4 regions of the Mesorhizobium sp. Mes31 genome follow, and region 1 is predicted to be linked to each of the others. Evidence: riboswitches for the same ligand, from Rfam matches in the RefSeq annotation. Region 1 holds a riboswitch; each other region holds the start of a gene.
What was found. Region 1 has a riboswitch for cobalamin ahead of NR193_RS02325 (aromatic ring-hydroxylating dioxygenase subunit alpha). Riboswitches for the same ligand answer to the same signal wherever they lie in the genome.
Positions count from the first base shown of each region.

Region 2: another riboswitch for cobalamin. It lies ahead of bluB (5,6-dimethylbenzimidazole synthase); the one in region 1 lies ahead of NR193_RS02325 (aromatic ring-hydroxylating dioxygenase subunit alpha).
Region 3: another riboswitch for cobalamin. It lies ahead of NR193_RS13240 (CbtB domain-containing protein); the one in region 1 lies ahead of NR193_RS02325 (aromatic ring-hydroxylating dioxygenase subunit alpha).
Region 4: another riboswitch for cobalamin. It lies ahead of NR193_RS13065 (DUF1636 family protein); the one in region 1 lies ahead of NR193_RS02325 (aromatic ring-hydroxylating dioxygenase subunit alpha).

Region 1 is NZ_JALJRL010000001.1:514,813-517,006, reverse strand. Features, by position in the region: gene NR193_RS02325 (aromatic ring-hydroxylating dioxygenase subunit alpha) at 1-729, opposite strand, end outside; cobalamin riboswitch at 844-1,047, opposite strand; gene NR193_RS02320 (DUF680 domain-containing protein) at 1,560-1,760, shown strand; gene NR193_RS02315 (DUF680 domain-containing protein) at 1,832-2,038, shown strand; gene NR193_RS02310 (DUF680 domain-containing protein) at 2,110-2,194, shown strand, end outside.
Region 2 is NZ_JALJRL010000002.1:58,448-60,641, forward strand. Features, by position in the region: gene NR193_RS02960 (hypothetical protein) at 1-167, shown strand, start outside; partial or broken gene bluB (5,6-dimethylbenzimidazole synthase) at 290-964, opposite strand; cobalamin riboswitch at 967-1,148, opposite strand; gene NR193_RS02970 (histone deacetylase family protein) at 1,269-2,194, shown strand, end outside.
Region 3 is NZ_JALJRL010000006.1:297,790-299,983, reverse strand. Features, by position in the region: gene cobU (bifunctional adenosylcobinamide kinase/adenosylcobinamide-phosphate guanylyltransferase) at 1-120, opposite strand, end outside; gene NR193_RS13245 (CbtA family protein) at 113-916, opposite strand; gene NR193_RS13240 (CbtB domain-containing protein) at 932-1,111, opposite strand; cobalamin riboswitch at 1,147-1,343, opposite strand; gene NR193_RS13235 (aromatic ring-hydroxylating dioxygenase subunit alpha) at 1,482-2,194, shown strand, end outside.
Region 4 is NZ_JALJRL010000006.1:260,148-262,341, forward strand. Features, by position in the region: gene cobW (cobalamin biosynthesis protein CobW) at 1-672, opposite strand, end outside; gene NR193_RS13065 (DUF1636 family protein) at 669-1,097, opposite strand; cobalamin riboswitch at 1,136-1,343, opposite strand; gene NR193_RS13070 (winged helix-turn-helix domain-containing protein) at 1,373-2,194, opposite strand, start outside.

The sequences.
Region 1 (2,194 bases):
GGCCGCCTCGCATTTCGCCCAGTGCGCAAGCATTTCCGGGTCGCTGTCGGCGCCTTGCACGCCGGTCACCGTCGGTGCTTCCGGGAAGGTCTTGCACAGTTCCGGATGATTGCCGGCGCAATGGTAGCACTCGCGGTTGTTTTCCCAGACCAGCTTCCAGTTGCCCTTCTCGATGATCGTGCTCTCGAAGGCGACTTTTGCCTCGCGCAGCCGGTGCGGCAGCAGATAGGGTTCGATCATCGCCCGCATCGGCGCGAAATCCGCCGGCTCCTTGGCCAGGCAAATGAAGATGTAACCGCCGACCGTCTCGCAGGCGACCGGCTTCAGGCCGAACTGGCTCTTGTCGAAACCGTCGGCCATCTGCCTGGCGAATAGCAGCCTTCCGTCCAGCTCATAGGTCCATTGGTGATAGGGGCAGACCAGCTTGGCCGCCGTGCCCTTGTCGGAATTGCAGACACGGCTGCCGCGATGGCGGCAGGAATTGTGGAAGCCGTTGATCTTGCCTTGCTGGTCGCGGACGATGACGACCGGATAGTCACCGATCTGCACGGTGATGTAGCTGCCCGGCTTCGGCAGTTCGCAATCATGGCCGATGAACAGCCAGTCGCGATACCAGATCAGCTCCATGTCGAGCTTGAAATAGTCGGGGTCGGTGTAGAAGGGCTGCTCCAGTGAAAAGCCTTGCTTGCGGCTATTCAAGAGCCTCAGCATGTCGTTGCGCGCGTCCATGTCCTGTCCTCACAATCAAGGACTGCATCGGAGGGGAAGAGAGGAAGGATCGGACGCAAGCCGGCGATGTGCCGGACATGCACTATCCACCTCTTGACCGCCCACCGCGATCAGTCGAGTCTAGACATCTCCGGCTGGTTTCCGGGCTCTGGAGTTGTCCTTGCGGACGATCGCGACACCTTCCCAGGCTTTTGGCCCAGTGGTCTCCCGTTGCGACTTGAACTCCACCACCGTTGCGGGGGCAGCGCCGGATTCTGACCGGCTTCCCAATTCTCCGCCTCGTCGTCACGAAACGGCACCTGAGATGTCATGATCTAATCACGACGGCGATTGCGACATCGGCATGAAAGCGACATCGCATCCATGCGGCGCGACACGCATACGAAAACGCCCCGGTTGGCGATTGCGGGGCTGAAATCCGATCTGCCCGACGGCCATTTGCCGGCCGCGATCTTCCCGAATCCGGTCGCTGGCGGAGGCCAAAAACGGTTAACGGTTTCGAAAAGTGACTATTAGCTGCCTCTAAAATCGAACCGAACGGTTCGTTTCTGTTGACGGTGCGTGCAGGACGGTGTGAACGCTGGGCCCTAGACACAGTTGGTGATCGGAACGCCAGTTTCATCTAACTAACTGATATAAAATGTAAAAATACCTGGTGTAGAAGGCCGTGGCACAATTTCAAGTGGCAGATTCATGGTCCACGCGAAACAACTTCGTGATTGGAAATGGCTGGATGGCCTTCCCACATCGGGGCTGTCCGAACGACGCGAATTCCTTCCAAGACACGCCGCTAGACGGACGGAAATAAGAAGACACTGGAGTACCAAAAAATGAAAAAGATTGTCCTCACTGCCGCCGCCCTTCTGGCCATCTCCGGCAGCGCCTTCGCTAATGGTAGCGATCACTACGGTTCGAATGCCCCGGCAGCCACTGCTGTCGACAGCTCGTACACCGCTTCGATCAAGAAGTCGGAACCGGCTGCTCAGACGCCTGCCCAGGGCAGCGACCGTAACCTCTTCGGCAACAACTAACAGCCGAATCCCAGGTGACGGCGGGCTTGCCCGCCGCCCTGGCGAAATCCAGAAATTCAGGAGTACTTGAAATGAAGAAGATCATCCTTGCTGCCGCCGCCGTTCTGGCCATCTCCGGCAGCGCCTTCGCCGGCAGCGACAACTTTGGCTCCAATGGCGCCAACCAGCCTGCCGCCACCTCGGTTGACAGCTCGTACACCGCTTCGATCAAGAAGTCGGAACCGGCTGCTCAGACGCCTGCCCAGGGCAGCGACCGTAACCTCTTCGGCAACAACTAACAGCCGAATCCCCAGGTGACGGCGGCTTGCCCGCCGCCCTGGCGAAATCCAGAAATTCAGGAGTACTTGAAATGAAGAAGATCCTTATTGCCACCGCCGCCCTGCTTGCCATTTCCGGCAGCGCTTTTGCCGGCAGCGACAACTTTGGCTCCAACG
Region 2 (2,194 bases), on a different contig from region 1:
TCGCCTGCCTGATGCAGGTCTACTTCAAGGCCATCGCCGGCCAGGTGCCCGACCCCGACTGGGACGCCCGGCTGGCCGAGGCATCGTCGAAGTTCAGGGAGCTCAAGGACAAGGCGCTGGCTTCCTTCGGCGGCTCGCGCTGGGGCACGGCTGGCGCGACACGCTGATCAGCGGGGCCCGCGATCGCCGCCGTGGCATCGACGGTATTGAGGCGCTCCACGGTCGATTTGAGCGGCGCCTCACCTTGCCCGGAAAACGTCTCGCTCATGATCAGCTCGGGCAGCGGCAGCCGGCGACCCCAGCCATGCGTTTCGAGGTCCGGTTTTGGCGCGAACTCGGAAACGCGGCCGACGCAGAGATAGGCGACAGGCGTCACATGCTCGGGAATGGACAGCAGGCTTTTCAGCGCTTGCGCCTCGATGATGCTGACCCAGCCGACGCCAACGCCTTCGGCGCGCGCCGCCAGCCAGAAATTCTGCACCGCGCAGACCGTGCTGTAGAGATCCATCTCCGGATTGTGCCAGCGTCCCAGCGGTGAATCCTTCGAGCGCTCGCGGTCGCAGGTGATGCAGATGTTGAGTGCGCTTTCGCAAATGCCTTCCAGCTTGAGCTTGCGGTAGAGCGCCTGCCGTTCTGCCTCGATGGCCGGCAGTTCCTGCTCGCGCGCTGCCAGGAACAGGTCGCGCACCTTTTCGCGTCGTCCGGCATCGCGGATGAGGATGAAATTCCATGGCTGCATGAAGCCGACCGACGGCGCGTGATGGGCGGCAAGCAACAGCCGCGCCAGCACCTCATCGTCGAGCGCGGTCGGCAGGAAATGGCTGCGCACGTCCCGCCGCGTGAACATGGCGCGATAAACCGCATCGCGCGCCAACTGATCAAATCCGTCGCCAACAGGAGCGGTCATGGTTTCCGGCATCGCTTGTCCCCTTGCGATTGCAATCAATGCCAGCCGCCTGACCATGCGGATGACGATGCCTGCCAGGCCGGTCTTCTGGCTTGGGATCAACCCACGTCCGGCGCCTTCCCGTCCATCGACAGTGGCATTTACCGGCGCGGTCCCCCTCACAGCGTTGGGCACGCCACGGAGTTCAACCGTGTTCCCGATTCTCCCGCTTGCGGCGGGCACCAGGCAGTGCGGCGACCTTACGCCGAAGCGCCGGCGACGCCAATGCCCACGGCGACACGAATGGACGCAGGCGTGATTTTCCCCAGCCATCAGCCGCCTGCTCATGGCCTTTGTCGATCGGGGCCACTAGATTAGGACGATGGTTACCCGTCTCTACACCCATCCGATCTTCCTCGAGCACATCACGCCGCCCGGCCATCCCGAGCGGCCGGACCGCTTGCGCGCCATCGAGCGCGTGCTCGACGATGAGGCATTTGCCGCGCTCGACCGCGTCAAGGCGCCGGAAGGCGACGAGGCGACCATCCTCTACGCGCATCCCGCTGATTTCGTCGCCCGCGTCCGCGCCGCCATTCCCGACGAGGGCATCGCCCGCATCGACGCCGACACCACCGCCAGCCCGAAGAGCTGGCAGGCGGCGATCACGGCGATCGGCGCCGCCAACGCTGCCGTCGACGACGTCTTCACGGGCCGCGCCGACAACGCCTTCGTCGCCGCCCGGCCGCCCGGCCACCATGCCGAAAAGAACACCGCGATGGGCTTCTGCCTCTTCAACACCGCCGCGATCGCGGCGCGCTATGCGCAGAAGAAGCATGGCGTCGAGCGCGTCGCCGTCGTCGACTGGGACGTGCACCACGGCAACGGCACGCAGGATATTTTCTGGGACGATCCGTCGGTGCTCTATTGCTCGACGCATCAGATGCCGCTCTATCCCGGCACCGGGGCAAAGGGTGAAACCGGCGCCGGCAACATCGTCAACGCGCCGCTGGCGCCGCAGACCGGCAGCGAGGTCTTTCGCGATGCCTTCCTGTCGCGCGTTTTGCCGGCGCTGGACAATTTCGCTCCCGACCTGATCATCATTTCAGCCGGTTTCGACGCGCATCACCGCGATCCGCTGGCCGAGATCAATCTGACCGAGGACGATTTCGACTGGGCGACGGGACAACTGATGCAGCGCGCTACACGCCACAGCGGCAACCGGCTCGTCAGCCTGCTCGAGGGCGGATACGATCTGCAGGGACTGGCATTTTCGGTCGCCGCCCATGTCGGGCGACTGATGAAAGGATG
Region 3 (2,194 bases), on a different contig from region 1:
CTGCGCCGTGGCGATATAGGCCCAGGGCGAGCGCAAGGCCGTCGCCAGCGTTTCGGCGTGCGCGCTCTTGCCGGAGCGCGCACCACCGATGATGAAGGTCAGCTTGCTGCGATCAGGCAAAGCTGTCGCGCAGGCTGGTCGCGGTGCCGGTGAAGCGGCCGCGCACCACGCCGACAACCACGCCAAGCACCAGCCAGAACACCAGATTGGTCAGCGTCACCGCCACCACGAACTGGTGGTGCAGGCCCTCCGGGATCGCTGTCTCGAAGCTGTCGGGCTGTGGCGCGCCGACGATATGCGGTGCCACGATCAAGGCCACACCCAGGATCGCCAGCGGCAGCGACTTGCGGAAGGCGATCAGGCCAAGACCGGCCGCGGTCGCCGCAACCGTTGCCCACCACCAGATCTGGCGCTGGGTGAGGTCGGCCGCCGGCATGGCCGGCAGTTCCGGCGGCAGGCCGAGGCCCGGCGCCAGCGTGAACACCGCAAAGCCGGCCAGTCCCCAGAACACGCCCTGACGCCAATTGCCGATGCCTCCGGCGAATTCGGAGACCGCGACCAGGATCAGGGCGAAGCCGATTCCGGTGACGATATTGGCAAGCACACTGAAGGCGAAACGCTCGAAGCCGTCGGCCGGCGCCCAGCCTTCGTCTTCCGCCGCCGGAGCGGCTGCTTGCGCCGGCGCCGGCGCGGCGGAACTCATGGCATTCCCCGCCGGGGCGGCCATGCTCATGGCATTGGTATCCGTTGCGGCCGGTGCGGCGTGGTCATGGTGATGGCCGCCGCCGGCCTGTTCGTAGACTTCCGCCTTCAGGATCAGCGGCACGGTGGCGTAGGCCTGCATGCTGGCGAGAACGACGCCGGCCACGAGCCCTGCGATCGCCGCGATGAACACGACGTTGCGAAACAGGTTCATGATGTCAGGCCCTTGTCAGTGGCAGGGAAACGCCATCGAGTGGCGATAGTCGTGGGCAGCATTGTGGACCGCATCGATATGCGAGAAGCCGACAAAGCCCATCACGAAAATGCCGAGAAACGCAGCAAGAGCGAGCTGCATGAAGCGCGACTGCGAGGAGACGGAAGCGCCGAGAGAGACGGAAGCGGTATTCATGTCTTGTCCTTTCGCCCTCCACCCGAGGGCATCGAAGTCAGTTTCCTGTCGCCGGCAGGTCTCCTGGCTCGCGGTTCAGCGCCCTTCTCCACCTTCCCGAAGAGAATTCTTCAGTGGCATATGGAGAGGACTACCGCACACAGTTGCGGGGGCAGCCACGGCATTGGGCGAAACTCGCCCGCACCGCATTCCCTCTTGGCTCCAAAATGGAACCGACGACATCGGCGACTATAGGCAGAATCGTCGCCTCCAGCAAACCAAATTCCACCGCCAACCATTGTGAATGCGTCGTGCCACCAGGCCGTCCACCGTGCGGCAATTGACAATTTTCCTGGTCGGGTGTCGGCTGGCGCGTCAAAGGACGCCAGCCATGCAGCCCAGCCCGAGCCAGCACGATCGCTATAACGGCCTCACCCGGGCCGAACCGACGCTGCCATCGTCAGCCTATTGGGATGCGGACAGCTATCAGCGCGATCTCGAGGCGATCTGGTACAGAAGCTGGCTGCTCGTCTGCCGCGAAGCCGACCTTGCCCAACCGCTTTGCTTCCGCACCTTCCGCGTCGGCACGCAGGAAATCGTCCTGTTGCGGGACGAGACCGGCGAACTGCGCGCCTTCCACAACACCTGCCGGCATCGCGGCTCGCAGCTATGCCAGGAAAGCCAGGGGCGCCTGAAGGCGCGGCTGATCACCTGCCCCTATCATGCCTGGTCCTACTCGCTGCGCGGCGATCTTGTGCGCGTGCCGTCGAAATCGCTGCCGGACGGCTTCGACAAGGCCAACCATCCGCTCTACCGCGTCGCGCTGTCGGTGTGGCGCGGCTTCGTCTTCGTCAATTTGCAGGAGGATGCCACCACCTCGGCGCAGGCATCCTTCGATCCCGCCTCCGGCGATCTCGGCAACTGGCCGCTGGAGACACTGGTGAGCGGCCATGTGCTGCGCAAGGTGATGAACTGCAACTGGAAGATTTTCTGGGAAAACTTCAACGAATGCCTGCATTGCCCGGGCGTCCACAAGGACCTGTCGCGGCTGGTGCCAATCTATGGCCGCGGCCTGATGAGCCGGCACGACGACCCCGAATGGGG
Region 4 (2,194 bases), on a different contig from region 1:
CACCGAGGGATCGACCTTGCCCTGCGAGGTCGGCACAATCTTCACCGCGCGAGCGATGTGCTCATTGATGATGGCATTGGCGCGGGCGGAGCCGGCGGCGTCCATCAGATCGCTTTTCGACAGGATGATGAGGTCGGCGCAGGCGATCTGGTCCTCGAACACTTCCTCGACCGGGTCGTCGTGGTCGAGCGTCCCATCCTGAGCGCGCTGCGCCTGCAAGGCGTCCATGTCATTGGCGACGCGGCCTTCGGCCAGCGCCGGGCCGTCGACCACCGCGATGACGCCATCGACGGTCACCCGGCTCCTCACCGTCGGCCACTGGAAGGCTTGCACCAGCGGCTTGGGCAGAGCGAGGCCGGAGGTCTCGATCAGGATATGGTCGACCTTCGGCGTCAGCGACAGGATCTGGTCGAGCGCCGGCACGAAATCATCGGCGACGGTGCAGCAGATGCAGCCATTGGCCAGCTCGACGATGTTTTCCTCGGGGCAGGTGTCGATGCCGCAGCCCTTCAGGATCTCGCCGTCGATGCCGATGTCGCCGAACTCGTTGACGATGATGGCGATACGCTTGCCGCCGGCGTTTTCCAGGAGGTGGCGGATCAGCGTCGTCTTGCCGGCGCCGAGGAAGCCGGTGACGACAGTGCAGGGAACACGGGAGACGGAGGCTGTCATATCTGGTCCTTCAGCATGTCGAGGGGAGGAATGCGGGCCACGAGGCCGCGCTTGAGGGAATCGGGACGGCCCCGCCATGGCATGAGGCCATCCGTCGAGGTGGCGAAGAGCTTTGCACCAGCGACGAGATCGGCGCCGCTGGTGGCGCTCAGATCGCCGAAGACGTAGCTCCAGCAGCCGTCGCGCAGGATCGCGGCGCTCAGCCGGCGCTTGCAATTGCCGAGGCATTCGACGCTGCGGATGCGGATATCTTCCCCGGAGGCGGCGCGGCGTGTGTCGTCCGCAAGCAATTCGCCGGCGCGGGGATGGGCGTCGGAACCGGTTTCGTCGCGACAGGAGGCGCAGACGATCACGGTCACGCCGGTCAAGGCGTCACCGGACAATACGTCCGCTGTCTCAGCCGGAAAACTGCTGTCGCGTTCCAAATCAGGCTCCTTGCCCGGAAAACCCGCCAGGCGATCGGATTCTTTGTCTCTCAGACGGCAGGTCTCCTGGCTCGCGGGTCATCGCCTCGGGTGCCGCCTTCCCGGGAACATCCCAGTGGTTTTCGGCCCAGGCTCGTCGCTTACAGTTGCGGGGACAGCCGCGGATTTGAAATCTTGCGATCCCGCACCGCATTCCCTCTTGGCTCCTCCCTTTGCCGAGAGGAGACCGTCTGGACCGGATTTAGGCTTGTAGGGACAGCCGTGTCAACGCACGTCTACGACGCGGCAATGTCGGCAAGTGGCTGTCCGAGGTCGCCTGCAGGCGTCACTTCAATGCGTTCGAGGCCCAGCCAACCCTGCATCTGCTTCAATTCCTCGAACAGCTGGGCGGCGGTTTCGGCGGGTGCGCTTGGCTCCGCATAGGCCGCATGGACACGCAATACGCTGGCAGGCCGGTCTGCCTTGAGGTCGACGCGGGCCACGATCCTATCGCCGAGCAGGAAGGGCAGGACGTAGTAGCCGTACTGGCGCTTATCGGCCGGCGTGTAGATTTCGATGCGATAGTGGAAATCGAACAACCGCTCCGAGCGCGACCGCTCGAAGACGACCGGATCGAATGGCGCCAGCAGGGCGCGCGCCTCGATTTTTCGAGGTATGCGTGCGTCCCTGTGAAGGTAAGCCGGCTTATCCCAGCCTTCGACACGCACCGGCGCCAGTTCGCCTGTTTCAACCAGTTCCTCCAGCCGGCCTTTCATGTCCGCGGGCGACAGGCGGAAATAGTCGCGCAAATCGCCTGATGTCGCGATGCCGTGGGCGCGCGCGGATATGCGCAGCAATTCGCGATGCGCGTCCTCGGTGGCTGGCACCGGCAGATCTAGGATCGCCTGCGGCAGCACGCGCTCCGGCAGGTCATAGAAACGCTCGAAGCCACGGCGGTGCGCCGTGGTGATGCGGCCGGCCCAGAACAGCCATTCGAAGGCGTGCTTGGCATGGCTCCATCCCCACCAGCCGCCCGAGCCCTTCTGGCCTTCCAGTGCCGAAGCGGCGATCGGGCCGCGCTCGACGACCGCGCGGTAGATCTCTTCGATATAGGCGGC